DNA from 4 places in the Thermoanaerobacter kivui genome. Region 4 is predicted to be linked to each of the others. Evidence: riboswitches for the same ligand, from Rfam matches in the RefSeq annotation. Region 4 holds a riboswitch; each other region holds the start of a gene.
The links. A riboswitch is a leader RNA that binds a small molecule or an ion and turns the genes downstream of it on or off. The one in region 4 is predicted to bind thiamine pyrophosphate.
Positions count from the first base shown of each region.

Region 1: it holds a riboswitch for thiamine pyrophosphate, as region 4 does, so the genes downstream of both, thiD (bifunctional hydroxymethylpyrimidine kinase/phosphomethylpyrimidine kinase) here and thiT (energy-coupled thiamine transporter ThiT) in region 4, are expected to answer to the same signal.
Region 2: it holds a riboswitch for thiamine pyrophosphate, as region 4 does, so the genes downstream of both, thiS (sulfur carrier protein ThiS) here and thiT (energy-coupled thiamine transporter ThiT) in region 4, are expected to answer to the same signal.
Region 3: it holds a riboswitch for thiamine pyrophosphate, as region 4 does, so the genes downstream of both, thiC (phosphomethylpyrimidine synthase ThiC) here and thiT (energy-coupled thiamine transporter ThiT) in region 4, are expected to answer to the same signal.

Region 1 is NZ_CP009170.1:307,129-315,008, reverse strand. It holds gene TKV_RS01515 (adenosylcobinamide amidohydrolase) at 5-1,144, opposite strand; gene TKV_RS01510 (hypothetical protein) at 1,128-1,499, opposite strand; gene TKV_RS13760 (hypothetical protein) at 1,517-1,642, opposite strand; gene TKV_RS14050 (ATP-binding cassette domain-containing protein) at 1,630-1,854, opposite strand; gene TKV_RS01505 (cob(I)yrinic acid a,c-diamide adenosyltransferase) at 2,043-2,573, opposite strand; gene TKV_RS12970 (hypothetical protein) at 2,527-2,700, opposite strand; partial or broken gene TKV_RS01500 (hypothetical protein) at 2,737-2,988, opposite strand; gene thiW (energy coupling factor transporter S component ThiW) at 3,000-3,491, opposite strand; gene thiM (hydroxyethylthiazole kinase) at 3,488-4,279, opposite strand; gene thiE (thiamine phosphate synthase) at 4,276-4,917, opposite strand; gene thiD (bifunctional hydroxymethylpyrimidine kinase/phosphomethylpyrimidine kinase) at 4,921-5,715, opposite strand; TPP riboswitch at 5,774-5,876, opposite strand; partial or broken gene TKV_RS01475 (TPM domain-containing protein) at 5,956-6,760, opposite strand; gene TKV_RS01470 (transposase) at 7,081-7,320, shown strand; partial or broken gene TKV_RS14045 (hypothetical protein) at 7,754-7,880, opposite strand, start outside.
Region 2 is NZ_CP009170.1:795,600-803,479, forward strand. It holds gene TKV_RS03980 (ABC transporter substrate-binding protein) at 1-133, shown strand, start outside; gene TKV_RS03985 (carbohydrate ABC transporter permease) at 209-1,105, shown strand; gene TKV_RS03990 (carbohydrate ABC transporter permease) at 1,119-1,928, shown strand; gene pgmB (beta-phosphoglucomutase) at 1,950-2,597, shown strand; TPP riboswitch at 2,847-2,975, shown strand; gene thiS (sulfur carrier protein ThiS) at 3,108-3,299, shown strand; gene TKV_RS04005 (thiazole synthase) at 3,364-4,128, shown strand; gene thiH (2-iminoacetate synthase ThiH) at 4,161-5,273, shown strand; gene thiF (sulfur carrier protein ThiS adenylyltransferase ThiF) at 5,270-5,881, shown strand; gene thiE (thiamine phosphate synthase) at 5,862-6,527, shown strand; gene TKV_RS13000 (hypothetical protein) at 6,551-6,697, shown strand; partial or broken gene TKV_RS14120 (IS5/IS1182 family transposase) at 6,745-6,927, shown strand; gene TKV_RS04025 (LacI family DNA-binding transcriptional regulator) at 7,067-7,880, shown strand, end outside.
Region 3 is NZ_CP009170.1:1,796,438-1,804,317, forward strand. It holds partial or broken gene TKV_RS09035 (Gfo/Idh/MocA family oxidoreductase) at 1-165, opposite strand, end outside; gene metX (homoserine O-acetyltransferase MetX) at 276-1,376, opposite strand; gene TKV_RS09045 (homocysteine synthase) at 1,397-2,680, opposite strand; gene TKV_RS09050 (homoserine dehydrogenase) at 2,702-3,994, opposite strand; SAM riboswitch class I at 4,062-4,172, opposite strand; TPP riboswitch at 4,352-4,459, shown strand; gene thiC (phosphomethylpyrimidine synthase ThiC) at 4,503-5,801, shown strand; gene TKV_RS09060 (MOSC domain-containing protein) at 6,193-6,633, opposite strand; gene moaC (cyclic pyranopterin monophosphate synthase MoaC) at 6,636-7,112, opposite strand; gene moaA (GTP 3',8-cyclase MoaA) at 7,116-7,880, opposite strand, start outside.
Region 4 is NZ_CP009170.1:2,158,693-2,166,572, forward strand. It holds gene TKV_RS11020 (phosphatase PAP2 family protein) at 61-597, opposite strand; gene thiT (energy-coupled thiamine transporter ThiT) at 1,010-1,648, opposite strand; TPP riboswitch at 1,709-1,811, opposite strand; gene TKV_RS11030 (ABC transporter ATP-binding protein) at 1,884-3,767, opposite strand; gene TKV_RS11035 (ABC transporter ATP-binding protein) at 3,764-5,989, opposite strand; gene TKV_RS11040 (MarR family winged helix-turn-helix transcriptional regulator) at 6,100-6,543, opposite strand; gene TKV_RS11045 (nucleotidyltransferase domain-containing protein) at 6,699-6,893, opposite strand; gene TKV_RS11050 (methylated-DNA--[protein]-cysteine S-methyltransferase) at 6,900-7,370, opposite strand; partial or broken gene TKV_RS14205 (bifunctional acetaldehyde-CoA/alcohol dehydrogenase) at 7,442-7,810, shown strand.

The DNA.
Region 1 (7,880 bases), 550 kb from region 4:
CAACTTAAACACCCGACTCCCTCCTTATGCGAGAGATTAACGTTTCTTCATAAAGTTCCAGCAAATCTTTTATAAAATCTTCATCGGATTTCGAAGGGTCAGCTTTTTCCAATACCACATCCTCAGCTATTTCCTTTAAGATAAATTCAGAAGCCTTTTTCACCTCTCTTTTGTTAAGCAAACCCCATTGAAGCTGGTCCAGCAAATGAACGTACAAAGAAGTCAAAGTAACCAAATCCTCTTGCCTATCCAATAAATGCAGATTATGCATAAAATCAAATTTTTTGTAACCGTCATCTCCAAATAATACTCTATACCTATTCCACATAGTCTCTTCTGTAACTTTATACCTCTTAATCCTTCTCAAAAGGCTGTGTTGCATTTGAGGACTTAATCCTGTTTGCTTGTAAAGAGCTTCCTTGACAGCTTTTATCACTACCCTTCCTATCAACTCACCCAACTTAGAATGCTTACCCGCCCAGGTCAAGTGAATATCAGACTCCATATTCGACACGACAATTGTCCCATCAGTGCCAGAACCTGTAGCCAGTCCACTGGAATAATTGCTCTGTGCCATAAGTTCCTGAAGAGCCGCTGTCTTAGCTTCTGTACAAGTGACTAAAGCTCTTGTAAGAGTCCCAGGTGGCAAATTGGCATCTATTAATAAAATTATATTAATTGTACCCTCGCGTACAGGTACCTTTTTGTCCATTTCATCAAAAGAGGCAGGGTCTCCCACCCTTCCCCCATTTACCTCAACTCCTCCTGTCACTATTGCAGTAACTGTAAGGCTTTTATGCTTTTCTTCCACAATAGCCGCATTCTCCGCAAAAGCTGCTGTGCTGAGTCCTGTTGTGTAACTAGCATCCAATCCTAGCTCTTTTGCGATAATTGCCAAGTGCTCTTCATAAGTGGGTGCTCTCATCTTACAGCCGCTTTCCTTGGGAGCAGGCGTCTTTTCCTTACAGGCAGTGCATGAATTTGCACTCTCACCTTGATTAAACACTGCCTTTATATCTTCTCTATACCCTCCATTTAATGGTGAAGTAGATAATACATTCCTTTTTCCGTTAAAAGAAATGACAATTGCGTTTTGATACCTGTAAACAGGGTCTTTCATAGAGGTTTCATATATCATCACCATTTTCTACCTCCTTAGCTGTTGATAATATTTTAACAAGAGAAGCGGTATTGTTTAAAAATGTAATCCCTTCTTCCACACCTTTAAACAACTTTTTACCCTCTTCTATTGCTCGCACACTAAAGACCTTTTTGCCCATTTTTACAGCTTCTTTGATAAGCTGAGTATTCATTTCATTCAAAACACCCACAGGATATCCCGCATCAATAACGTAATTTATTTCATTTAATTTTTGTAATGCTTTTTCAAAAGTATCGTTTGCTATGGCTTCAAAGGCTTTTTCCTTTATCACTTTAATTCCCATAGAAGTCGCCACATAAAAATCAACGTCATTTTCGTGAATAATGCCTGTATACATTCCAAATCCCTGTTTTGCTAAAATACGAAAAATCTCGTACCTGTACCGCCACCTCCTACCACAAAAACAGATGGAGGTAAGTCATACAAAAGTTCTATACTTCCCAAAAGGCTGTTATAATCCGCCCACTTTATGTCATACAATCTTTTAAAGCGGCAATATCAAATGCTGTCATAAGTTCAGCAGTTAAAGGTTCCGTAAGAACAACAGAAAGCTTTTTTGCTATATTTTGCGGCTTAATACTTGTAATTTCTTCCCCCTTTATATAAACAGCTCCCGATATGGGGGATAAAAGCCCCGAAAGAGTCTTTAATATAGTAGATTTTCCAGAACCATTAGGTCCTAAAAGACAGATAATTTGCCCTTTTAATCCTGTTATATTGATACATTTAAAGGTTTAGAAAGCAAAAATGCTGCAAAAAGCGTATGAAAGGAAATAAAAACAAGGACTGCAATTTGAGGCCACGTGAAGCCAGAAAAACTGCCCAGAGTCCACATAACAAACCTTTTTAATTTTAAAACTTTTGGTGTATTTATTAAATTTTAAATTTCAATTCCAACTCTCACTGGTACACCTTTTTTAAAGTAATGCTTAATTTCTTTCATTTCTGTAACCAAATCAGCTTTTTCAATAATCTCCTGCGGTGCACTTCTACCTGTTAAAACCAATTCAACAGTTTCAGGCTTTTCGTCAATAAGCCTTACTACCTCTTCTACTGTAAGAAGACCTCTATGTATGGCTGCCATAGCCTCATCCACAATGACAATATCATAATCTCCGCTTTTTAGTATATCGAGAAGTTGATTGTATTCACTTTTTACCTTTTGTTTTAGCTCCTCAAATTCTTCTTTTGTAAGATCCCACGTAAACTTCTTTGCTTCAGCAAAGCGACGTATTTCAAAATTTGGCTTAAGTAACTCTGCTGTTTTGAGTTCACCTGTAGCCATACCCTTTAAAAACTGAAACATTATCACCTTCATGCCTCTTCCTACTGCTCTAAAAGCCAGCCCCAAAGCTGCTGTTGTTTTACCTTTTCCGTCTCCCGTATATACTTGCACATACCCTTTTTTCATAAAAATCCCCCTTTTTAAAAATTATTTTTTCACTCAGATATTCCATAAAATCGATGACTTCTCTCACCTTACCCTCAGGTAACTTATCTATATATTCTTTCGCTTTCTTTTTCACTGCATTATCCATACTTTCACCACCAATTTTATCAATTTCTTACTTTAATTATATCATCAAATCAAGAAAACTCAACAAAAATCGGTTGTTAGGTTTTGGTCCATAATACTGGCAATAATAGGCTTTTATCATGCCATTGTAAAGCTTTCTTTTCTTAGAAGCCTCTCTTCCAAAGAGTTTTTTAAATCTTTCATGGGAAGTAAGTAAATAAAAAGACCATGTGTCGAGCTTTTTGAAAACCTTCCCCATTTCTTTATAGAGTTTTTCTACTTCCTCTAATTCCCCCCTCCTTTCACCATAAGTTAGTATATTTAGTTACAATAATCCAATTTCTTATATTTTACTAAAGCCAATAACACTACATACCCTATCACCGAACCTATTGCACTAGAAAGTGAAAATGGAATGAAAAACATAAAAGCCGTGCCTGAACTTCCCAGTATATATTTAGCTATAGGATAAGAAAGTAAAGCCCCTATAATACCTGTGCCTATAACTTCTCCTACAGGCGCAAAATAAAGTTTACGTGTAAATCTATAAAGATATCCAGCAATGAAAGCTCCAACCATGCCTCCAGGAAATGCCAGAAGCGACCCAACACCAAGGATATTCCTCAAAAGCCCTATAATAAAAGCTACTTCTAACGCTCCCCAAGGGCCCAAAAAAACTGCTGAAATAACATTAATAGCATGTTGAACGGGTGTAACTTTGGCAACACCTACACTAAACCATACATATTGAGAAGTCAAGGTGCCTATAGCAATAATAAGTGCCATAAAAACCATACGATGTATTTTATTCATACTTCCACCTTCTTATCTTTTTCTATTATCTCCGGCGTGAGATTATATATCTCATCAAAAAATGTCACTTTAAAACTACCAGGACCTTTGACACTGCTGCTTTGAGCTGCTTTTTCACCGGCTATTCCAAAAGCTACAAAAGCTTCTACTGTAGCTTCAAAATAATCTTCACATACTCCGCAGAAACTCGCTACTACAGAGGTAAGCATACAGCCCGTACCGGTGATAGTGCCCATCATAGGATGTCCATTTTTTACATAGGCAATTCTTTTTCCATCAGTGATTATATCTGTAGCGCCTGATACTGCTACTACAGCGCTATAAGTATTTGCTAAATCTTTAGCAGCCTCAGCAATATCATCTGTTCCGCTTTGAGATTCTACACCCCGTATCTTCCCACCTTTGCCTGCAAGTATTGAAATCTCAGCACTATTCCCTTTTATCACAGAAATTTTTACCTCTTCTAATATCTTTTTTGAGCTTTGTGTCCTAAGCCTTGTAGCTCCCGCTCCAACAGGGTCCAATATAACTGGTACTTTAAATCTATTTGCAGCCTTTCCTGCCTTTATCATCGCTTCTACTTGTTCATTTGTAAGAGTGCCTATATTTAAAACTAAAGCATCTGCTGCACTTACCATTTCTTCTACTTCTTCCAAGGCATGGGCCATGACTGGCAGTGCTCCTATAGCCAGTGTTATATTAGCACAATCATTGACAGTAACTATATTTGTAATATGGTGAACTAAAGGTTTTTTCTCTCTTAAAATTTTCAACAATTCTTTTTTCATTTCAAATTCCTCCTGTCATTTATCGCTTTTGTTATAACTTCTAAAAGTTTTCTGGTATTGCTTTCGATATCCCCATAAAAGACAGCTGAAACTGAAGCTATACCGTCTACTCCCGACTTTAACATGACTTCATAGACATTATCTTTTGTTATACCACCTATTGCAACTACGGGAATATTGACTGACTCTTTTATTTTTTTTAACCCTTCTATTCCAATGGCTTCCGCTTCCGGCTTTGTTGGAGTCTTAAACACCGCACCTACCCCTAAATAATCCGCTCCATCCCTTTGTGCCTTTAAAGCTTCTTCCACTGTCCTCGCTGATACCCCTACTATTTTATGAGGACCTATTATTTTTCTTACAATATCTGCCGGCAAATCCTCCTGTCCAACGTGAACTCCATCTGCATCTACTGCCAAAGCTATATCCACTCTGTCGTTAATAATGATAGGGATTCTATTTCTTTTTGTCACTTCTTTAACTTTGAGAGCAATTTCATAAAATTCCCTACTTGATATATCTTTTTCTCTCAGTTGAATTACTGTTGCACCGCCTTTTATCGCTAGTTCTACTGCTTCAGCATTATCCATATTCTTTATGTAAGACCTATCCGTTATAGCATAAAGGGTTAAGTCCATATCTCACACCTTCCTTATTTCTATATTCCAAAAATGGTTAGTAGGACCTACTCCATGCCCTATGGCCAACGAATGTTTTATAGCCCCTGTAATGTATGCTTTCGCTCTTTTTATCGACTCAACTAAATCATGGCCTAAAGCGATATTGGCAGCTATAGCTGAGGAAAATGTGCAGCCTGTACCATGGGTGTTTTTAGTATCAATCCTCTCTGATGTAATTTCATAAAACTCTTTTCCATCGTAAAATACATCTAAAGCATCACCTGTAAGATGTCCACCTTTTACAACTACTGTTTTTGCTCCAAAATCTAAAATTTTTTTAGCTGCTTCTTTCATATCGGATACACTTTTGACTTCTTTTCCGATTAACTCCCCTGCCTCCATAAGATTTGGCGTGACTACAAGGCTTAAAGGTATCAATTCTTTTTTCAAAGCCTCCACTGCTTGCGGCTTCAATAAATAGCTTCCACTTTTTGAAATCATGACAGGGTCCAGCACAACATTTTTTACATTGTAATCTTTTAATCCCTTTGCAATCATCTTAATTATGTCTTCATTAGACACCATACCTATCTTCACTGCATCGGGATACAAATCCTCAAAAATTGCCTTCATCTGCAAATACACCATATCAGGACTTATATCCTCAATTCCCAAAACTCCCATGGTGTTTTGCGCTGTTATTGAAGTAATGACACTCATGCCGTATATTCCATGGGCTGAAAAAGTCTTTAAATCTGCCTGTATACCTGCTCCTCCCCCAGAGTCAGAGCCGGCAATAGTAAGGGCTAATTTCATAAAAACACCTCCAAAATAATAAAATATGCCCACCTGTTCAGGTGAGCACTTTTTACAAACTTCGTAAAACGTGCTTCCCTGCGCAGGCATTACCCTGACAGGTTCAAAGGGTCGGGAACGAATCCCCTCTCAGCCACTTTTTGGCTCCCCTAGCACTTGTCTTATTTAGTTTTGTCCAATGCGCTTAAGTAATTATACCACAAACCTAAAAAATTCAATAATTATTTTGAAAATTTACGCTTAGCGGCTGGCTCCTCCACCGCCGGCAGAACCTCCGCCGAAGCCTCCTCCGCCGCCAAAACTTCCGCCGCCGAAGCCACCACCTCTAAAACCTCCAAAGCCTCCTCCAGAACCAAAGCTTCCCGGTCCCCACCAGTTTCCCCTTATATTTCTTCCTCCTCTTCCAAAGATAATAAATATTAAAATGAGTATAATCACTACAGCAATATCTTCCCACGATATACCGCTATCATTGCTACTTGCATTGACACTGTATTTGGAAGCATCCAGTCCCTGGAGGTCTATATTGTACTCTTTTGCAACTCTTGAAGCTATTGCCATATAACCTTCATATATGCCTTTAGAGTATTCACCCCTTGCCCAGTAAGGCAAAACAAAATCGTCCAAAATCCTTCCTGCAACAGAATCCGGTATTGCCCCTTCCAAGCCATAACCTACATCAATTCTCACTTTGCCAGATTGCCCTTTTAAAAGTCTATCTTTTACCACTAAAAAGAGAACACCGTTGTTTTTTTCTTTGTCTCCTATTCCCCACTTTCTAAAAAGGCTAAGAGAATATTCCTCTATTGGGTAATCTCCAATGCTGTCAACTGTCACAACTATTATTTGCGCCTTTGTTGCATCATCCAAAGCTTTCCCTAGTTTTTCCATCTCTTCTATATCATTTTGGGACATAAGCCCCGCATAGTCATATACATATCTAAACTGAATAGGTTTAGGTGGAACATCAGGAGCACAAAATGCTATTGAATTAAAAAAATAATAATAAAAAGGCAATTAGAAGTAAAAAAACTTTCTTTTTCATTTTAACCCACATCCTTTCGCTTTGCTCAAGCACAAATTGTAATGAAAGTGTGCTATTGAGCGATATTTTTGATATAATTTCTTTAAAATATATAGATATACTACAAAGCACGGAGGAGGGAGTGGAATTATTTTTACCACTCATTGGACTCAAGTCCGCATTTTAACATGTGTAGAATATCTTCTCAAGCACAAATAAGTGTGACTTTGATCACGTACACTAATCATTGTATAAGCAATTCCTTAGTGTTTTTGTGCTGGATATTCAGTCAATGTCTATATATTTTAATTTTTATCTCTAGGGTTGATCAATCAGTCAAGATGAAGGTTTGCAGAAAACACTATGACTTTATCAATCTTTGTGTTTCTGAGTTGGATAAAGCCATTTCTCAATTGGCCAAACCTTATCAAGACTTGATTGATATCTCTGTTACCCTACCTGGCATAACCGAAAAATCGGCAACTTATATCATCGCTGAAATTGGCACGGATATGACAGTTTTTAAATCTGACAAGCACCTTTGCTCTTGGGCTGGTCTTACTCCTTATGCCCAAATTTAACTATTTTACTTTCACACTACTTCTCCCTATCTCAATATTTTGTGATTAACTTAATTAAGCTTTAAAAATATCATTTTTTCGCTAAATTTAAACTATTTTAATGTATTACATTCTTTCGTTTAGACTCCCTTTTCACATTCATTTAATTTTCAATGCTCAAATGAAGTTTTTGACGTTTATATATTACATATTTTGTATAATTTAGTTTTTGTTTTTGATAATTTAATTTACTTTTCCTCATGTCTAGTATATTAGCATAGATAATAATAAGTATCAATACAAATTTTTAAAATATGTTGCCTTTTCTAAAAAATTAGGTTATATTATTACGCGGAGAAGCGTTAGGCCTCAAATTCGAGCAATGATTTCCGGGGAAGCTCCGTTCAATTCTAGGTACCACACGGTTTGGGTACGCTCAGCGGATCATAGCAGCAACGTAAAGCTTAATATCATTTTCAGCGGCATTACTTATAGAAAGAGTTAACATCTGATGGAAATGATCAAAGAGTGTTTCTGCATGTTTTGCCCAAAAAATAGGAAGCAGCCAATAATTTTCCTTA
Region 2 (7,880 bases), 1.0 Mb from region 4:
ACCATGGCAATTCGGTTTGTATGGCACAAAGGTAGTAGATGCGGCTAATAAAGCCTGTGAAGCATTAATAATGAAGCAAATAAGTAGTGCTCAGCAAGCTCTTGACAACGCACAAAAGGAAGTTGGACAATAATTTAAGTAAGCAGCACCTTACTAAAATAAGGTGCTGCAATTATGATTTTTTAAGGTTGAAGGGAAGGATGTATTTATGGAAGCTAAAATGACTATGAAAAAGAGGTATTTATACGAAGCTTTGTCAGGGTATGCTTTTGCGTTGCCTTTTATTGCTTCAATATCTATTTTTTTGATAGGACCATTAATTTATGCTTTTATTATAAGTTTTAAAGAATTTTTTTTAAATCCTGAAGCAAGCCGATGGGTTGGATTTACAAATTATACAAAATTATTCAGTGACCCAACGGTTAAAAGAGCTCTTTTAAATACAACACTTTATTCTTTAGGAGTAGTACCAACACAGCTAATTATTGCCTTAATACTAGCATTAATTGTAAATTCGGATATTAAAGGTAAAACATTTTTTAGAGTTGCCTATTATATACCAACTGTTACATCCACAGTTGCAGTTTCTGTAATATTTTTATATCTATTTAAAGCAGATGGTTTAGTTAATGCTTTGTTAGCTAAATTTGGCATACAAGGGCCTACTTGGTTCAATGACGTCAGGTTTGCGCTTCCTTCTATCATGATGATGGCAATATGGTCTTCTGTAGGTAATTACATGGTGATTTTTCTTGCAGGATTACAAGATATACCATCAGAATTGTACGAGGCTGCAGAAGTAGATGGGGCTAATAAATTTCAAAGATTTTTCAAGATTACTCTTCCAATGTTGCGGCCAATAGTGTTTTTTAATCTAGTAATGTCATTAATTGGTACTTTCCAGGTTTTTGACCAAGCCTATGTAGTATCGCAAGGGACTGGTGGGCCTCTTGATGCTACAATGACAGTCGTGCTGAATATATATAGGACAGGATTTAGAGATTTTAACATGGGTTACGCTTCAGCTATGGCTTTTGTATTATTTGTAATAATCTTGATATTGACTCTTATACAGCGAAAGCTTTTCAAAGAAGAAACCTATTAGGAGGTGGCAATAGATGAAAAAGGTGTTGCGGTTTTTATTTTATACCGTTGTTGTAGGATATGCAGTAATTACACTTGGCCCTTTTATTTGGTCTATAATAACATCTCTAAAACCCACCAGTGAATTAAATACTTTTGTTGTAAATATAAAGCATTTAACTTTAGATAACTATAAAATGATAATCACAAAATTTCCCTTTTTGAGATGGTTTATAAATAGTGCTATAGTTGCAGCTATAGTGACGTTTGGAAATATGCTGTTTAATTCTATGGCAGGGTATGCACTTGCAAGAATAAATTTTCCTGGAAGAAATTTATTGTTTATGGTTGTGCTTGCTCTCATGATGGTGCCAGGACAGGTAGTGATGGTGCCGACTTATATCCTTCTCAGCAAATTAGGCTGGGTAAACACTTACATGGGTCTTACAATTCCGTTTTTGACCAGCAATTTTGGAATATTTTTAATGAGGCAATTTTTCTTATCTCTTCCCAAAGAGTTAGAAGAAGCAGCTACAATTGACGGTTTGTCACGATTTGGGATTTTCTTTAAAATAGTTTTGCCTTTGTCTAAACCTGCTCTTGCAACTCAATTCATTTTTATGTTTACTGGCAATTGGAATAGTTTCTTGTGGCCTAGCCTCTTGACGTCTAGTGATGATATGTATACACTGCCGGTAGGACTTAATTCCTTTTACGGGCAGTATTATCAATTTTGGAACCAGGTAATGGCAGGAGCTATACTTTTGACATTACCGACTATATTAATATTCTTAATATTCCAGAGATATTTTGTAAAAGGAATATCTACAACGGGATTAAAATAAACGTAACGAAGGAGGAATAAAATGGCAAGATATTGTGGAGTGATTTTTGATTTAGATGGTGTTATTACAGATACTGCAAGATACCACTATTTGGCATGGAAAAAGCTTGCTGATGAGTTAGGAATATATTTTGATGAAGTTATCAATGAGAGGCTAAAAGGTGTAAGTCGTTTAGAATCTTTAGAGATAATTTTAGAAAAAAGTGATAAAAAATATTCTCAAGAAGAAAAAGAATATTATGCAAATAAGAAGAATGAGTACTATAAAGAGATGATAAAAAAGATCACGCCTGAGGATTTATTGCCTGGAGTGGAGAGATTTATTGAGGAACTTAAAAAAAGAGGTATTAAAACGGCAATTGCTTCTGTCAGTAAAAACGCTTTTACTGTTGTTGAAAATTTAAAAATAAGAGATAAGTTTGACTATATAGTGGATGCAAATGAAATTAAGCATGGAAAACCTGACCCTGAGATATTTTTAAACGCAGCAGAGCATCTTGGCATTTCTCCTGAAAAGTGTATTGGAATAGAAGATTCTGCTGCGGGCATCACTGCAATAAAAAGAGCAGGAATGTTTGCAGTAGGAGTGGGCAATCCTGAAACGGTGAAAGAAGCAGACTTAATTTTAAAGGATTTAAGTGAAGCGGATAAAATATTAGAATTGCTGTAGTGTGGAAATATTCCCCTGTATTTGGATGTCATTTCTCAAATTAATTTAGCCTAAAACCGACAGTGTAAAATTTCTGTAGGAAAATGACGTTAAAGTTCTTCAATGATAAGTTTATCTAAAACCATCTCCTACAGTATCTTTACACTATCAGTTGACGAATACAGATTGAATTTTTGCTTGTTTGTTGTTATAATTAAAATTAAGAACAACTAAGACATTTATCATAGCTTCTTAGCAAAGTTTGCAAAATCGAATATTGGGGGGAGCTGAGCGGGGCAAAAGCTCGGCTGAGAGTAGGCACTTAAAAAAATCCCTGTGCCTTGACCCTTTGAACCTGCTTCGGGTAATGCCGGCGAAGGGAGAGAAAGAAGATGAAGCCTTTAATGCAATATTCCGGCATTAAAGGCTTTTTTGTTTAAGTTGATACAAAAATCGGTGTTTTTAAATTTAAAACCACAAGCCGCCGGTAAAAGCGGCTTTTTTATTTTGGATTTTTAGGGGTGATCAAAGTTGATAAAGGTAAATGACAAAGAGATGGATTTTAATGGCAGTGTAAAAGAGCTTTTGCTTTCATTAGGTCTTAATCTGAATGCGTGCGCTGTGCTGGTAAATGGGGAGATTGTAAAAAGAGAAAGCTGGGAAGATTTTCGGCTAAAGGATGGGGATTTTGTTGAGATTGTCAGCTTTGTTGGTGGTGGTTAAAAAAACAAATTGGTTTTAAATATTGCTTTGATAAACATAGAATTTCAAATAAGGAGTGGGAAAGATGTTTAAAATAGGCGGAAGAATTCTAAAGTCAAGGCTTTTTGTTGGAACAGGGAAGCTTCCTGATTACTCACTTATTGAGAAAATGTATAGCGAGGCTAAAGTCGAGGTTTTTGCGGTGGCAGTGAGGAGAATAGGACCAAACACAAAGCATACCAAAAATGTCTTAGAGTATATTCCAAAGGATGCAATCACCATGGTAAACACATCAGGGGCTATGAATCACAAAGAGGCAGTAAAGATTGCGCAGATAGGAAGGGAGCTGACATCATCAGATTGGGTTAAAGTGGAGATTGAAAAGGATACAAAATATCTTTTCCCTGACAACTACGAAACCTTAAAGGCGTGTGAAATCCTTGTTAAAGAAGGGTTTAAGGTCTTTCCGTATATTTATCCTGACCTGAATATAGCAAAAGAGCTTGAGCAAATTGGGGTTGAGGCGGTCATGCCACTTGGCTCGCCAATCGGCACGAACAAAGGGATTGGCTGTGAAGTATTGTTAAAACCTATTATAAACGAAGTTAAAATTCCTGTGATAATCGATGCAGGCATAGGAAGGCCATCCCATGCAGCACATGCAATGGAGCTTGGTGCAGATGCTGTTTTGATAAACACAGCAATTGCGACCTCGTCTGACCCGGTGAAAATGGCGGTTGCCTTTTCAAAAGCGGTTGAAGCAGGAAGGCTGGCTTTTGAGGTTGGGCTTTTGAAGGAATATGAGTATGCACAGGCTTCATCGCCACTTGACGAATTTATCAAAGGCTAAAAATTTTGGATTTTCAAGAAGGTGTTTTAAAGATGATGGAGTATTTAAAAGAAGCCCTTGAAGTTTACAGCCAATATGAAAACTACATTCCCTCATTTGATGAGGCAAGAGAGATTCTGATAAAGGAGTTTCTGGATAAGTCCGACCTTGTAAAGCTTTTAAACATTGAGGATGAAAGACTAATCAGGATAATGGCTAAAAAAGCCAAGAAATTGACAGAGGCAAACTTTGGCAAGGTGATTATGCTCTTTGCTCCCCTTTATATATCAAACTTTTGCCAAAATGGCTGTACCTATTGCGGATTTTCAAATTTGAAAAACTGCCCTCGTGAGAGACTTGAGAGAGAGCAGATGGAGATTGAGATGAAAAGTCTCAAAGACGAAGGGATTGACTCTGTGATAATTCTAACAGGCGAAGACAGGGTAAATTCGGATTTTGAATATATAAAAAGCGCATGCTCTGTTGCAGTAGACTACTTTTCTGAGGTTTCAATTGAGGTATACCCGCTTTTGGAAAATGAATATGAAGAGCTTGCAAAGATAGGAGTTGTTGGCATAACAATCTATCAGGAAACTTATCAAAAGGATGACTACGAAAAGCTTCATCTTTTTGGACCAAAAAAAGATTATGAGTTTAGACTTCTCACACCAGAAAGAGCACTCAAGACTGGCTTTCACGAAGCGTGTGTTGGCCCACTTTTGGGCCTTTCTCATCCCGAAAAAGATGCTTTTTGTGCAATCTTGCATGCCGAGTATTTGATGAATAAATTCCCCAAAGCCGAGATTTCTCTATCCTTTCCTCGCTTTAGGGATGCCAATACAGGTTTTAAACCAAGCTATTTGGTATCTGATAAAGAATATATAAAGTTTTTGCTGGCTGCAAGGATATATTTGCCAAGGGTTGGGATTGTGATTTCAACAAGGGAGAGAGCGGCTTTGCGTGATGCTTTAATGGATATTTGCATAACAAAGATGTCTGCAGGCTCTAAAACAACTGTCGGTGGTTATGCAACTTCAAAGGATGAAAAACTTGGACAGTTTGAAATAGACGATTCAAGAAGTGTCAGCGAAATTGTAAATGTAATAATTCAAAAAGGACTAAGACCAGAGTTTACAAACTGGGTAAAAGGTGTGGGCAAATTATGAGCTTGTTTGAGCTTATGCTAAGAAATTACTTTGATGAAAAAATGCTTGAAAAACTTGGAAAAGTAATGGTTTTGATTATTGGCTGTGGTGGTCTTGGTTCGAACATTGCAGCTATGCTTGTGAGATGTGGAATAAAAAATCTTACCATAGTTGACTTTGACAAGGTTGACATATCAAATTTAAATAGGCAAAACTATTTCTTCTACCAAGCTGGGCAAAATAAAGTCTCTGCACTTTCTCAAATTCTTACAAAGATAAATCCATATATTAGCATAAAGACTCTAAATACCAAGGTTGATGAGTCAAACATAGATAAGATTATTGCAGAATATGATGTAATTGTTGAAGCGGTTGACGATGAATGTACTAAAGCCTTGATATTTGGCAAAGCATTAGAGCACAGCAAAAAAGTGGTTTTAGCATCTGGCATTGCAGGCTTTGGCGATTGTGAGAACATCAAGGTCAAGCGGGGCAAAGGTTTTGCGATAGTTGGTGATTTTTCCACTTCAGAAAAGGATAAAAAGCCATATGCGCCAAAAGTGCTTGCGGTGGCAGCAATTCAAGCAGATGAAGTTTTAAGGATGGTGAGTGAGCTTGACAAAGAATGAAAAATTAAGGCTTTTTCAAGACTATAACATCTATTGCTTGACAGCCGAGAAATTTTCAAAAGGCCGTAGCAATATTGAGGTTGTGAAAGATATGCTTGAATCTGGAATAAAGATTATTCAATACAGAGAAAAGTATAAAACTTTAAAAGAGAAATATCATGAATGTTTGAAGATTAGAAAAATGACCAAAGAATTTGGTGCAATCTTGATTGTGAACGACCATGTGGACCTTTGCATGATGGTTGGTGCAGATGGAGTTCATATAGGGCAGAATGATTATCCAATAAAAGAGGTGAGAAAACTCCTTGGTGATGAGTATATAATCGGTGTGACAGCTCATACAAAAGAGCAAATCAAAGAAGCTGAAAGCAATGCTGACTATGTTGGTGTTGCTCCGATATTTCAAAGCTTTACAAAGGATAATCCTTTGCCTCCTATCGGGCTTGAGATGGTAAAGTGGACGGCTGAAAATTGCAAGCTCCCATTTGTTGCAATAGGTGGGATAAAAGAAGGAAATCTAAAAAGTGTTTTGGATATGGGTGCAAAGTGCGTATCGCTAGTGACAGAGATTGTTGGCGCAGATGATATTAAAAATAAAATCAAAAAACTACAGGAAATAATGATGTCTAAAAAGGCTGAGTTTTAAATTTCTCAAAAACAATAAAAGGAGTGAAGATTGTAATCATTGATTTTAAAACTGTCTTTACAACATCTCGGCCTGTTAAAGAAAAACCTGCTTTATATCTCACTAATGCTTCTCTACAAGCAAGAGAAGCTCCATCTCTTTACATAATATATAAACTTTCTTTTTATTGATTTTTATACCAACATCACTTAATTTTTGCTCGCTTTTTTTAACAGTTTGGACAACTTTTAGAGGGTTAAAAAAATTGTCTATACAGTCGATGCTTGTTTTTGCATGTATGAATTTAAAGAAATTAGCGACATGGTTATGGAAAAAAGATAGGGGACCCTCACTCTTATTTCATTATATTTATCAAATTATAGTTAAAAACAACGAAAACCTCACTTTTTGTATTAGTTAAAAGTGGGGTTTGTCTTCAAACTGAATATTCTCCTATGTTTGGGGAATAATTTTTTTGTAAAAAACTCTTGCATTTTTAAAAAGGTAGTAATATAATATAACTGTAAGCGGTTACAGTAAATTGAGAAAAGGGTGTCAAAATGGCGACAATAGACGATGTAGCAAAATTAGCAGGAGTTTCTATTGCAACTGTTTCGAGAGTTTTTAATAATAGCCCTTTGGTAAGTGAAAAAGCAAGGCAAAAAGTTTTAAAAGCTGCAGAAGAGCTGGGATACAAACCCAGTATGCCAGCCAGAAGCCTGGCGATGAAGAAGACAAACACTATAGGGCTAATTGTGCCTGATATATCAAACCCTTACTATGCAGAAGTAGTAAGAGGTATTGAAGATGTCTGCAATATTTATAAATACAATATTACTTTGTGCAATGCAGACAATAAAAGAGAAAAAGAATTTCAATATATAGAAATGCTAAAAAATCGGTGGGTTGATGGAATAATATTTCACTGTGACTATTTTTCTGAAGAGCATTATGAAGTCTTTAAAAATGACAATATAAAGGTGGTACTTGCAGGAAGAACAACAAAGTTTGATGTGCCTTATGTAGGGATTGATAATTTTAAAGCGGCTTATGATGCAGTGAATTATTTGATATCATTAGGCCACAAGAGGATTGGAATTATTCATGGCCCTCTTGATGACATGAAAGAGACAATAGATAGCGTAGACAGGCTAAAAGGGTATAAGCAAGCTCTTATTGATAATGGCTTACCAATTTATGATAAATTTATTAAAGAAGCAAATTTTAAGTATAAAGGCGGATATAATGCGGCGATGGAAATGCTAAAAGGCGAAATGAGACCTACTGCTATTTTTGCGATAAGTGATATTATGGCAATGGGAGCAATAAATGCGGTGTTTGACAGTGGACTTTCATGTCCTGAAGATATTTCTG
Region 3 (7,880 bases), 360 kb from region 4:
AAAAAAATGTGGTATATCTTCTATGTTATTCTTGTACACAGGTCCAAGTTTCACTTCAAAAGGAAGGTTTTTAAATAATAAAGGCATTGAAAAACAAGCTATAGAATGGATTGTCCCAATAAACCCAAGCCCTACAAAACCAAGTTTTATTTCTTTTTTTGCCATTAAAATCACCTCTTTTTAAAATTCCGATATAAAAGGTATATTTTAATTATAACATTAATGGCACATAAAAAAGAACAGTCCCATTTTAAAATCGACTGTTCTTAGTGAAATTATACACATACCATTTCTTTATCGTATGTCTCTTCTAAAAAACCTAAAATGATCGGTCCAATCTTATCTATATCTACCAAAAAAGAGTCATGACCTTGCATTGAAGATATTTCCTCAAATCTGCCGCATCCTCCTGTAGCATTGAGTTTTTTGATAAAGTCTTTCATGTATTTGGATGGAAATATCATATCTGTATCTATGCCTATCATTAGTATTTCCGCTTTAATCCTCTTAAGTGCCATCTTCAAGGAGCCGTAAGGCTTTGTAATATCATGTTCATTCATAGCCCACAAAATATATAAATACGAATTTGCATCAAATCTGTTTATAAAAGATAGCCCATGATAGTTGAGGTAATTTTCCACTTCAAAGTTGTTTTCATCTCTTAATCTGTCAAATCTATGGTCAAATAGGTCACCACTTTTGTATGTTATCATCCCAAGCATTCTGGCAGTACTTAAGCCTTTATCAGGTTTATGTGGTTTATCATAGTAATCACCGCCGTAGAAATAGGGGTCATTGAGTATACATTGGATTCCTACATGATTATATGCAATATTGAGAGGAGTGAGTTTATAATCAGCAGCTATGACTATCGCTTTATCCACTAAATCCGGGTATGTCACTGCCCACTCTAAAGCTTGCATTCCTCCCATAGAGCCCCCTATAACCGCTTTTATGCGATCTATGCCGACATAATCTAAGAGAAGTTTTTGCACTTTTACCATGTCTCTTATGTTAATCTTTGGAAATCCCAAACCGTAAGGTTTCCCTGTCTTAGGGTCTATAGAAGAAGGACCTGTCGTTCCATAACAACTGCCAAGAAAGTTAGAGCATATGACAAAATATTTGTTTGTATCAATATATTTACCTGGCCCAATTAAAGGGTCCCACCAGCCCACGTTATTTTTCCCAGGATGCACACCTGCTGCATGGGCACTACCACTTAATGCGTGTTCCACAAGTATCACGTTATTTTTTTCTTTATTTAATTTTCCATAAGTTTCATAAACAATAGTAAGTTCATCAAAGCTATATCCACTTTCTGTAGTGAATATATTTTTCCCTTTTAGTGTAACCTTTTTTTCCTCAACTATCATCTACATCAACCTTTCCTTATCTATTTTTGCGATGCATAAAGGGCATTATCAAGGTCTTCTAATATATCTTCTATATCCTCAAGTCCTACAGAAAGTCTTATCATATCCTCCGTAACACCAGAAGCTAACTGTTCTTCTTTTGATAACTGCTGATGAGTCGTGCTGGCTGGATGTATAACCAAAGACTTTGCATCCCCTATATTAGCAAGATGAGTAAATAATTTTAAACTCTCTATAAACTTAATGCCTGCTTTTAATCCACCTTTTATGCCAAAAGTCAAAACTCCTCCTTGACCTCTTGGCAAATACTTTTGTGCCAAAGCATAATAAGGACTTGATTTAAGTCCTGGATAATTCACCCACGAAACGTAGGGATGAGAAGCTAAAAACTCTGCAACTTTTAAAGCATTTTGACTGTGCCTTTCCATCCTAAGAGATAGAGTCTCTAATCCTTGTGCGAATAAAAATGCATTAAAGGGACTCAAAGCAGTACCCAAATCCCTTAAAAGCTGCACCCTCGCTTTTACAATATAAGCCGCTTCACCTACATCTTTTACATACCTTATACCATGATAACTTGGATCTGGTTCTGTAAGTTCTGGAAACTTTCCATTGTTCCAATTAAATTTTCCAGAATCTACTATAACTCCACCTATAGAAGTCCCATGTCCACCTATAAATTTAGTCGCCGAATGTACCACTATATCAGCCCCAAACTCGATAGGCCGTGCAAGGTAAGGAGTTGCAAAAGTATTATCTACAATGAGAGGAATTCCTGCAGTGTGTGCAATTTCTGCTATTTTTTCAATGTCAGCAACATCAATCTTGGGATTGCCAATAGTTTCAACGTATAAAGCCTTTGTTTTATCTGTTATTTGCCTCCTAAAATTTTCAGGGTCACTGGGGTCCACAAATTTAAAATTTATTCCAAACTTCTTTAAAGTAGTTGCAAAAAGGTTGTAAGTACCCCCATAAAGATTAGTAGAAGAGACCACTTCGTCTCCCATCCCTGCTATATTAGTAACAGCTAATGTTATAGCAGCTTGCCCTGAAGATACAGCAAGAGCACCTACCCCACCTTCTAAAGCTGCCATTCTCTTTTCAAAAGCGTTAATAGTGGGATTCATCATTCGGGTATAAATATATCCTTCTTCTTTTAAGGCAAACAAATCTGCCGCGTGCTTTGTACTTTTAAAAGCAAAAGATGAAGTTTGATATATAGGAAGCGCTACAGCTCCTGTGGTCGGGTCTGGCTCCCAACCTTCATGAATTGCCAAAGTAGAAAAACCATATTTTTTAGGCATATTTCTATCTCCTTTCCTAGTTCAAATTACCTCTACCAAATCTTCAAACTCTTTTAATTGTCCCTCATCTATATCTTCCTGTAGCACTTTATAAATTGCTTTTATTTCTGCAATTTTTTCATCCTTTATTTTTTTTACAAATGCATTAATATTTGCTTTTACTCTAATTACAGCTACAAAAATATCATTTTCATATGAAGACTCCAAAATTAAAGCTCCTTCTCTCTTAAAGAAATTTAAAATTTCTTGTAGATTCAAAATATCTCCTTTGTGCATTTTAAATCTTATATAAAATGTATCTGTGAAGCTGCCTTCAGAAACTGGAAGAAACTTTGCTACATTATTACCTTTAATGTTGTAATTTAATAGTACATCAAGTAAATCTGCTACAACAGCATCCCCAGTAGGAAGTTCTCCTGCTCCTCTTCCTACAAAGACGTATTCTCCAAAACTATCTCCTTTCAATATAATTGCATTATTTACATCGCTTACTTTTGATAAAATATTGCTTTCTTCCACTACTACCGGTTCTACTCCTGCAAAAATGTTATCTTTGACTTTTTTCCCCCACGCAAGTAATTTTATTTTATACCCCCATTTGGCGATATAGTTTATGTCTTCTTTTGTAATCCCATCAATTCCACTTCTCGTTATAGAATTTACTGGCACATTTACATTGAATACTTTGCGCATGAGAATAATCAGTTTATACAGTGAATCAAAACCCTTTACATCATAATCGGGATTTAATTCCGCATACCCTAATTCTTGGGCTTCAATAAGCGCTTCTTCATAGCTTTTCCCCTTGGTGGACATTTGCGTAAGAATATAGTTAGTCGTGCCATTTATTATTCCACCTACAAAATCAATTTCATCCGTTATTTTTAATCTATCGATTTGATGAAGTATAGGTATAGCTCCTCCAACGCTTGCCTCGCATTTTAAAAATACTCCATTTTTTTCCGCTATTTCATTTAAATCCTCTCCATGTTTGGCTATTAACTCTTTATTTGCAGTTATAACATGTTTACCTTCAGACAAAGCTTCCTTCACATATTCATAAGCTGGATGAACGCCTCCAATTGCTTCAATGACTATTTTTATCTCTTTATCTTTTAAAATTTCTTCAGCATTCTGTGTAAGAAGTCCTTGCACATTTACTTTTCTTGGTTTGTTGAGATTTTTAATAAGTATCCCTTTTATTTCAGGATAAAACCCAGTGCTCTCTTTTATATGACCTCCTCTTGAAGTTATCAATCTATATACTCCTGTTCCTACTGTTCCAAGTCCCAATAACCCGATTTTTACTGTCATGTTACACCTCCCGATAAATTTTTAGGCCCTCTTCAAAATGAGAAGAGGGCCTAATAATCCGCCACTCCTCTCATCTCTCAGGTTAGATAACCTAACCTGCAGGATTTGGCACCAGACGCATATAAATGCCGGTTGCCGGGTTTCATCGGGCCAGTCCCTCCACCACTCTTGATAAGAGGTTTGTGTGTAATATATTCAATTTTGCACGTTGTAATTTATGTTATCACTTTGAAACTATAAAGTCAAGAATTTTTTTTACTCTTTCTTAAATTTTTTCAAATTTTAATATACACCGATTTTTTTTAGTGGTATAATAGTATTGCAATATTTATACCCTATCGATTATAAAAATTTAATATTTGCCACATGGGGTGCCGGCGTAACCGGCTGAGAAAAAGGTGTTGCCTTTTAACCCATCGAACCTGTTAGGTTAGTACCTGCGTAGGGATGTGGTCATCTGCCATGGCTATAATCCCCATGGTTTATTTATTTTTAAGGAGGTTTTGTTATGACACAATTGGAATATGCCCTTTCAGGCATTGTCACAAAAGAGATGAAAATAGTCGCAGAGTATGAAGGAGTGGACGAAGAATTTATTTTAGAAGGAGTTAAAAAAGGAGAAATAGTAATACCATCAAACATCAACCACAAAAACCTCATTCCCAAAGGCATAGGAAGGGGTTTATCGACAAAAGTAAATGCCAACATAGGAACCTCTGATGCATATCCCGAAATTGACAAAGAAATTGAAAAATTAAATGTTGCTGTAAAAGCTGGAGCAGATGCGGTAATGGATTTAAGCACAGGCGGCGACATTAATCAATCTCGTAGAAAAATACTTGAAAATTCCCCTGTACCTGTAGGTACTGTTCCCATGTATCAAGCAGCTGTTGAATCCATGTACAAATACGGCAGCATCGTTGCCATGCCTGAAGAATTTATTTTTGAAGTCATAGAACAACAGGCGGAAGATGGTGTAGACTTTATAACAGTCCACTGTGGTCTAACATTTGAATCATTGAAAAAGCTTAAAGACAACGGCCGAGTGATGGATGTAGTAAGTCGCGGCGGCTCCTTTACAATCGGCTGGATGCTCTACAATGACAAAGAAAATCCCTTGTATGAGCATTTTGACAGACTTCTTGATATTGCCAAAAAATATGACATAACTTTAAGTTTAGGAGATGGACTGCGTCCCGGTTGTCTCGAAGATGCTACAGATAGCGCACAAATACAAGAGCTCATCATCCTTGGTGAACTTGTCAAAAGGGCTCGCGAAACAGGAGTCCAAGTAATGGTAGAGGGACCTGGGCATGTGCCAATTGACCAAATTGAAGCAAATGTAAAACTTCAAAAACAGCTTTGTCACAACGCCCCTTTTTACGTACTCGGTCCTATTGTAACCGATATCGCCCCCGGTTACGACCACATAACCGCGGCAATTGGCGGTGCAGTTGCAGCAGCTGCCGGTGCAGATTTCCTTTGCTATGTCACACCTGCAGAACATCTCGGACTTCCCGATATGGAAGATGTCAAAGAAGGAGTTATTGCAGCAAAAATTGCTGCCCATGCTGCAGATATCGCAAAAGGTGTAAAAGGCGCTAAAGAAAAAGATTTGACTATGGCTAAAGCAAGAAAAGCTTTAGACTGGGATGAGCAAATAAAGCTTTCTATAGACCCTGATAAAGCTTTTAAATATCGCATCAATAAAAACGTATCTACAGCCAAAACTTGCAGCATGTGTGGAAAATTCTGCGCCATGAAAATTGTCAGCGAATACCTTGGAACCCCACCTATGACTTGTTAGTATAACTGACATACTTACATTGTTACGACTGTATTTGTAATAATGGGTATCGGGTGGTCTGTAAGTAGATTTCTCCTTCTTAACGTTGTCTTCAGCATTAGCTTTTTTAGGTTTAATAAAAGGCACAGTTTCGTAAATTACCCCCTTGTATTCGCCCCGAACTCCTGTTAAACTATCATAATAGTTTACAAGATAACATTATCACAAAATAAACACATGAGTGTTTTTTGAAATTTCTTGAATTTAAATTTTTAACCGTGTAATTTTTTCAATCAAAAAAGGAATTGTTCGGAAAGTCACATAAGAAATCACAAATAAATGCAATTATAACAATATCTATTAAAATACAAAACTCCAAAAGATAAAAATTATCTTTTGGAGTTCCACAATTTTATTCATTTATAACTATAATCTCATCTCCGGGTTTTATGAACCCACTTTTTAACACCCTCGCAAATATCCCTTCCATCGGCAGTATACAATCACCCGTAATTTTCCTGATCTCACAAGCTTCGTGACATTTTTTCCCTATTTGAGAGATTTCAAGAATAACCTCTTCTCCTATTTTAAGTTTTGTCCCTACCGGCAAAGTGTGAAGTTCAATTCCTTCCGTTGTTATATTTTCTGCAAATTTTCCTGCAGCCAAATCCCAAATGCCTTTTGCTTTCATCTTTTCTATACTCTCCTCTGCAAGAAGACTGACCTGCCTGTGTCCCCTTCCAGCATGAGCATCTCCTTCAAGCCCGTGGTTTTCTCTAAAATATCCCTTTTCTATAGGCTTTTTTACAGTTCCTTTCTTTTTGCTAATATTAACTGACACCACCTTTGCCATTATTAAACCTCCCTTTCATAAAGGCCTGATTTTCCACCACTTTTTTTCACAAGCATTATTTCGCTTATAACCATGTCTCTATCTATTGCTTTACACATATCATAAATCGTAAGAGCTGCAACCGTAACTGCAGTCAATGCCTCCATCTCAACCCCTGTTTGTCCAACAGTTTTAACTACTGCTTTAATGTCAATCTTTGAATTCTCAAAATCCAAATTAAAACTAATATCACATCCGGTTATCATGATAGGATGACACATCGGAATCATATGAGATGTATTTTTCGCAGCCATAATACCTGCAACCTGTGCAACAGCTAGGACATCTCCTTTTTTAATAGTTCCTTCATGTATTCTTCTTAAAGTTTCATTTTTCATATAAATACTTCCTATTGCAACAGCTTCTCTTTTTGTCTCAGCTTTCTCGCTAACATCGACCATTCTTGCTCTACCTTCTTCATTAATGTGTGTTAAATTCATATACTATCCCCCTATTTGAAACATCATTTTTTGATTCTGGCTTATTTCCTTTTCAAGATTATGCCCTGCCGGCTTACTTAAGATTGCATGTTCCAGCATTGCTCTTATCTTGTCTTCATCATTTAAAAAACTTTTAATATCTACTTCATATTTTGAATGCAGACAAGGTTTTATAGTTCCAGCTGCAGTAAGTCTAATCCTATTACAACTTGAACAAAATTTACATGACAAAGGTGCAATAAAACCAACCGTTCCCTTTGCTCCTTTTCTTTTAAAAACCCTTGCAGTGTTACCCGGTTCTGTTTCAACCGGAGTCAGTCCGGGAATGCTACTTATTAAATCATCCGACGATATATAGTTATCTTTGAATTTTGCTCCTTCACCTATCGGCATTATTTCAATAAATCTGATATGAAGCGGGTTTTCATCGGCAAGTTTTACAAAATCAAAAATTTCATCGTCATTTATACCTTTTATTACAACCGTATTAATTTTTACAGGTTCAAGTCCAATAGATAAACTTTTGTCAATAGCCCTAAATACATCATCAATATTCCCAAGCCTTGTAATCATACGGTATCGATCTTTTTTAAGACTATCAAGGCTTATGTTAACTCTTTTAAGTCCTGCTTCTTTTAAAGTATCTGCCATTTCATAAAGTTTTGTTCCATTAGTTGTAAGTGCAATGTCTTCAATGCCTTTTATTTTTGATGTTTCATAAATTATGTTCTCAATTCCCTTCCTTACAAGTGGCTCGCCTCCTGTAAA
Region 4 (7,880 bases):
TGTGCCCTTCTACATTATATTCTTCTATTTACAATCTGTCAATCTATTTTGAAAAATTTTTTACAAAAACAACTTTGTACCTATAAAATGGGTTAGATAAGAAAAAGTAATACCTATCGTTGAGCCCATTAATACATCTGAAGGATAATGCAGTCCAATGTATATCCTTGAAATCCCTACAAGTACTGCCAGCGAAATAAAGAACACTGCAAGGCTTGGAAAAAACATCGAAAAAGTCATAGCAAGTGAAAAACTGGCAGTAGCATGACCTGAAGGAAAAGAATAATCTTTTAAAAGATATTTAAAAGTATTTGTATTAGCCAATACCATATAAGGCCTTGGTCTTGTGTATTTTCTTTTTAAGAGTTGAACAAACAAATGACTGCTTACAAGCGCGGTTAAAGCTTCTAAAGCAGAGGCTTTCACATTGTTTTTTCCGAAAAATACTAAAAATAAGCAAGAAAATATTGTAAAGAAAGGACCGCCTATATGAGTTATTTTGGGCATTATTTTGTCCAATATATTACATTTTATTCTTTCGTTTATATAGAAAAAAATGTTTTTGTCTTTGTCAAGAAGCACTCTTTTTATTTGCATCAGCAAAATCCCCTCCCTACAATCTCATTTCACTAATGCTTTTATCGAAATTTTTCCGCACAATTTCACACACTCTATCAGCGGAATTTTTATAAACCAATTCTTCCATTCTTTTTTAATTTACTTAAGTTTATCAAGGTCTTCAAACAACAATTCTCTTGATTTTAAATTTTATATTCTTTATATATACATTATCGTACTTTTCAAAAGCTTTTTCAACAGCCTTTGCTACTCTTTTATGGCCTGTTCCTATTTATCCATGGGCTTTCCCATAACCTTTGATTAAATTATCTTATGATAACATTAAAAAAACATTATAGGGATGTTAATTTTATATTAAATTTTTTCTTACAAAATATTATACCATTATTTTGGCTATCCATTGAAAAAATAAAAAAGGGGAAATACCCCTTTAAGCAATTGCTTTCTTTTTAATTTCCTCGATAGCATTTCTAACTTGAGGAATTAGTGAAACTGCAAAACATATTGCCACTTCTACACCTATTATGCTTCCATTAACTAAAAGTGAATAAACTATAGGACTCATTCCTTTTGGCGCATAGCTTGCAAAAAAGAATACTCCGGATAAAAAGTGAGAGAAAAATCGTCCAAATCCACCGACTAAAATTCCCAAACTCAGGTTTTTTCTAAAAAAGCCAGCAAGTCCTAATGCACCAAAAGCCAAAGGATAGTCGAGAAGTACTTGCACCCATTGGACTATAAAGGGGTCTTGAATAAGTTGCAAAAGTCCATATGCCATACCAACAATGACGCCAGGACCTGGTCCATAATAATACGCAAATATAAAAAGTGGAAGCATGCTGGCAGGCGTTATGGAACCACCCTGTGGCCAATGGTAAAACCTTATATATGACAGCACAAAAGAAATAGCAATTGAAAGTGCCCCATATACCAACATTTTTGTGTCAAACTTAACACTTTTCCTCATTAGATATAGAAGAAAAGCTGCCAGCAAAATTGCCAATATAATCGACAATGTCACCGGTTTTATTTTAGCAAAATCAGAAAATATACTTATAATGTAAGACATAATAAAAAAACACCTCCAGTTAGTGAAGCTATGTTCGCTGAAAAAAAATACCGCGAATGCGGTATTTTTAAGCCGCATTCCCTACGTAGGCATTACCCTCGTCAGGTTCCAAGGGTTTGGCTTAAAAGCCATCTCAGCCATTAAGGCTCCCCCAGCGGACATAACCACCTATTTTGTTTTCACTTTAACTTTATCATTTTTTGCTGCATATGTCAATAATGATTATTAAATGCTATTAACTTGCCATCTCTTCCTCTTTTTCAAACTGACTGTTATAGAGACTTGCATAAAAACCGCCTTTGGCAAGAAGCTCTTCGTGGGTACCTTGCTCTATAATATCTCCATGGTTCATGACAAGTATCAAGTCAGCATCCCTTATCGTAGAAAGCCTATGAGCGATTATAAAGCTTGTGCGTCCTTTCATAAGGTAATCCATCGCTTTTTGTATTTGTATTTCTGTAAGGGTATCTACAGAGCTTGTAGCCTCATCGAGTATGAGAATTTTGGGATCTTTCAAAATAGCTCTTGCTATAGTTAGTAACTGCTTTTGCCCTTGAGAAATATTTGTGGTCTCTTCATTTAATACCATGTTATAGCCCCCTGGCAATGTCTTTACAAAACTGTCAACATGAGCTGCCTTAGCAGCTTTTATAACTTCCTCATCAGTAGCATCGAGACGGCCATATCTTATATTGTCCATAATAGTACCATTGTAAAGCCAAGTATCCTGAAGCACCATGCCAAAAAGTGAACGCAAATCTTCTCTCGTAAAATCTCTTATATCATGCCCGTCAATCAAAATAGCTCCTTCATTCACATCGTAAAAGCGCATTAAAAGTTTCACTATAGTAGTCTTTCCTGCTCCAGTAGGACCGACAATTGCAACTTTTTGTCCTGCCTTAATAGAAGCAGAAAAGTTATTTATCACCATTTTATCAGGTCTATATCCAAAACGAACATTTCTAAATTCAACATTGCCTTTTATATCTTCAACTTTTACAGGCTGTGGATTATCTGAAACTTCCTCTTCTTCCTCCAAAAACTCAAATACTCTTTCTGCACAGGCAGCAGTTTGTTGCAGTATATTGGAAATATTTGCAATCTGGGCAATAGGCTGTGTAAAAGATCGGATGTACTGTATAAACGCCTGAATATCCCCCACTTCTATTGCATTTTTTATGACCAACCAACTACCCAAAACTGTAACCGCCACATAACCCAAGTTTCCTATTACATTCATAAGTGGCATCATAATACCTGTCAAAAACTGTGACTTCCAAGCTGCTCCATACAAAGTGTTATTTAATACATCAAACTTTTCAATGCTCTTTTTCTCTCCATTAAAAGCCTTTACTATATTATGGCCTCCATATACTTCCTCCACATGACCATTTACATGCCCTAAATAATCCTGCTGCTCTCTAAAATACATTTGTGAATGTTTGACAATAAAGGCAATTACCAAAGAAGACAAAGGAATTATCAAAAGCGCCACTAAAGTCATAAGCCAGTTTATGGTAAACATCATAATCAAAACGCCTACTACTGTCGTCACAGAAGTAATTATCTGAGTCAAGCTTTGATTGAGAGTCTGAGTAATTGTATCCACGTCATTTGTAATACGTGACAATATTTCCCCTTGATTTGTGCTTTCAAAATATTTCAAAGGCAGGCGGTTAATTTTTTCAGAAATTTCTTTTCTAAATCTATAGGTAACTTTCATCGCAACCCCAGACATTATCCATCCTTGCAGGTATCCGAATAAAGCACTTAAACCATATAAGCCTATGAGAATTAGAATTATCTTTCCTACATATTCAAAGTCTATGCCACTGCCTTGCCCTGTTATTTTATTCATTACACCTTCAAAAATTTTGGTTATGGCTTTACTGAGTATTTTAGGACCCGCAATGGAGAAGGAAGCACTAAGAGCTGCTAATATAAATACACTTATTATAGAAATTTTATAAGCTGATAAATATTTTATCAACTTTTTCATTGTGCCTTTAAAATCTCGCGCTTTTTCTCCACCGCGAACCATGCCATGGGGACCGCCTCCCATTCCTGGCCCGCGAAGTCTGGGTATCTGTTTGGGGTCTATTCTTCTATTTTCACTCATGCCAATTCCTCCTCCGACAGCTGTGATAAAGCTATTTCTCTGTAAGTTTGACAGTTTTTAAATAGTTCTTTGTGTTTTCCTATGCCCACAATTTTACCTTCTTCAAGCACTATTATTTGGTCTGCATGTAAAAGAGTTGACACCCTTTGTGACACCATTATAACAGTGCTTGATTTTAACCTTTCTCTTAAGGCTTTCCTTAAAACTGACTCTGTTTTAAAGTCAAGAGCTGAAAAACTTTCATCAAAAATGTATATTTCAGGCTTTTTAACAAGAGCACGAGCAATGGAAAGCCTCTGCTTTTGCCCTCCTGAAACGTTTGTTCCTCCTTGTGCAATCTCTGAATCAAATTTCTTGGTCTTTTCATTTATAAATTCCATTGCTTGTGCAATTTCTGCTGCTTCTTTTACTTCCTCGTCCGTAGCCTGGTCATTTCCGTATTTCAAATTTGATTTAATTGTACCGCTGAAAAGCCAGCTTTTTTGGGGTACATATCCTATTCTGCGACGCAGGTCTTCCTGTTTTACCTCTCTTACATCTACACCATCAACCAAAACCTGTCCTTCTGTCACATCGTAAAATCTTAAGATCAAATTCACTAAGGTACTCTTTCCAGAACCTGTTCTTCCTATTATGCCTACTGTCTGCCCTGGCAAAATCTCGAAATTTATATCCTTTAAAGCGTATTCTTCAGCACCTGGATATTTAAAAGATACATTCCTAAATTCTACAGTTCCAGCCATATTTTCATTAAATTGTTTTGGATTTTCTGGGTCTCTTATAGAAGGCTCTGTAGCCAAAACCTCAGCAATACGCTCTGCCGATACTGATGCTCTTGGTATCATTATAAACAGCATTGAGAACATCAAAAATGCAAAGATAATCTGTATAGCGTATTGCATAAATGCCATCATGTCTCCAACTTGCATGCTGGAATTTTGGATTTGGTGAGCTCCTACCCATACTATCAAAAGAGTAATTCCATTCATCACAAGCATCATACATGGAAATATAAATGCCATAGCACGATTTACAAAAAGCCCTACTTTTGTAATATCTTGATTAGCTTTGTCAAAGCGCTCTTCTTCAAATTTTTGATTATTAAAAGCTCTTACCACCATTATTCCTGACAAATTTTCACGAGTAACTAAGTTTAATCTATCAATCAATTTTTGCATTAGCATAAACTTGGGCATCGCAATGGAGTACAATACTGATATTATACCTAAAAGTACTATTACTGCTAAAGCTATAATCCAAGACATTGAAACACTTTTGCTAAGTGCTCTAAATACACCACCTATACCCATTATAGGCGCATAAAACACCATTCTTATCATAATTACAAGAAGCATTTGTATTTGTGTAATATCATTTGTAGTTCTTGTTATCAAAGAAGCCGTAGAAAATTTGTCAAATTCAGCATTAGAGAAGCTCTCTACTCTTGCAAATAAATCTCTTCTCAAATCTCTCGCTACTCCAGCTGCCACTTTTGATGCAAAAAATGCTACCATAATAGTGCTTAATGCACTCAGTCCAGTTATCAATAGCATTATAAGGCCAGTATGAAGAATGTAATCAGTTTGAATTTTGTCTGTATTTATGCCAATTGCCTTGTATTCTTCTTTTACAGCCATTGTTGCAGCTTGTATAACCATATTGTCACCTAAAGAAGCAAACTTTTTGTTCATTTCATCTCTTATTTGCATAAGTTGCTCTTCTGGCAATTGAGACATCATAGCAAAGAGGTCTACATTTGCCGGTATTTTCTTTCCATTAAATTCTATACTTCCGTTTTTTGCACTGGTTTTAGCTTTTTCCACACCTGTAACAGCTAAAAAGGCTTTCCCCATAGGTAAATTTATTTTGTCAATTTCTGATTTATCTACGCTTTTAAGGACATATACAGGCTCTTTTGAAAGAATAGGATATTTTTTTACATATTTATCATAATCAGGACTGGATTTGTCTACTAATGTATAATCTTTTAAAATCTCTTCCTTTTCTTCAGGTGTAACAAATAGCAAAAGTTTATCCATTTCGCTTTTCCTTATAGCCTCAGGCACTGCATTTACTATGCCACCTTGCTGTATTCCATTGTTAACTATCTTGGACATATAGTCAGGCAATGACAAATCACTCATTGCTTGAACAAATATAAAGAACACTGCTAAAAAAATCAACAGAATATAGGGTTTTAAATATTTCGCCAGTTTTACCATACCAACACCTTCTCCTCCTAAAAATTTGCCTCGATTTCTTTTGTGAGAACTACTTCTTTTTAAATTTCTACTTCCTCAACTTATTTACTTAATTTTGTTATACTTCCTCACTATAAATCATGTTGTTTTTCCAATATTTTTTTCAGTGCTTCTAATCCTTCAATTATTTTATTAAGGTCTTGTGGGCTTGCTCTACTTATTAATTTTTCAAACTTCTCTTCAGCTTCTTTGAAATGTTTTTGAAAAGTATCTTTAAACTTAGGAGTCACACTGACATAAACAACTCTTCTATCTTCAGTGCTTCTCGTCCTCTCTACCAAGCCTTGCTTTTCTAATCTGTCAATAATGCCAGAAACAGTGCTATTGGAAAGCCCTAATCTCTGACTTAAGTCACTTACTTTCATTTCACCGTAATGAGCTAAAATGCCCATAAGCATTCCTTGAGGACCCGTAATATCAAAATCTTTACACTCATATTTCATAGAATGCTTTATAATATCCATTATTTGTTTTAAAAGCTTAAGTATCTTTAATCCATTGTTTATCTCTTCCATCTTCACCACCGCAAATTATTTCGTATTAAAATATTTTGTATGCAAATATTTTGGACGCAAAATATATTTTACTCTTCTCATAATATCATGTCAAGATTTCTTAAAGCTTTTCAAAAAAATAAAATAAAAAAACCGCTCAAATTTTTACGGCGGTTTTAGGATACAGCTACCATTTTATATAAATTAATCTCCCTTCTTTCTTGTCTAAGTCTATATATATTAAACACAGCAACAGAACCAAATAAAAAAGCCATAACTATATTGTCCTTATTTTTAAAAAACTCCTTTAAAATTTTTAAATAATCCATCCTCATCACCTTACTTTCTACCCTTATTATACCATGAAACATGAATTTTTAATGAACCTCTACTCCTTCATGTCTTAATAAAAATTTTTTTATTTCAATTCCCCCGCCAAAGCCTGTCAAGCTTCCGTTGCTCCCGATAACTCTATGACAGGGAATTACAATGGGAATAGGATTTTTATTAAGGGCTTGCCCAACTGCTCTTTGTGCATTTGGTTTGCCAATTAATTTAGCAATTTGCCCATATGTCCTAACTACTCCATAGGGAATATTAAAAACCTCATTCCACACCGCTTTTTGAAACTCTGTGCCATATACATCCAGCTTTAAATCAAATTTTTTTAATTTCTTTCTAAAATATAGGTCAAGTTGACGTATACACTCTTCAATATAAAACTTACTACCTTCTTCAAATTCCTCTAATACAGATTCTTCATTTTCAAAGTCAATGCGACATATACCTTTACCCGACGAAAAGATTGTAAGCACACCAATAGGTGACACAAATTTTTTGTAGAGCACAATATCCTCTCCTTAAAACTTTAAAAACTGGTAAATTAATTATAACACAATATTAAAGGATAAAAAATAATGCCATGGCTCTTGCAGGTGTAGAAAAACATATGGAATTGGCAAAATTAGCCCATGAAGAAACAAAAATGGGTGTTTATGAAGACAAAATAACGAAAAATCTTTTTGCAGTAGAATATGTGTACAATTATATAAAAGACAAAAAGACTGTCGGCATCCTTAGTGAAAACTTAGAAGAAAATTATATGGAAGTGGCAGAACCTGTAGGAGTTATAGCCGGCGTAACACCCGTTACAAACCCTACTTCTACAACAATGTTCAAAAGCTTAATTGCTATCAAAACAAGAAATCCAATAATTTTTAGCTTTCACCCAAAAGCATTAAAATGCAGTATAGAAGCAGCAAAGACCATGTACGAAGCAGCATTAAAAAAATGACAGAGTTCGGCGGACTTGGTCACTCTGCAGTAATACATTCTGAAAACCAAGAGATTATTAATGA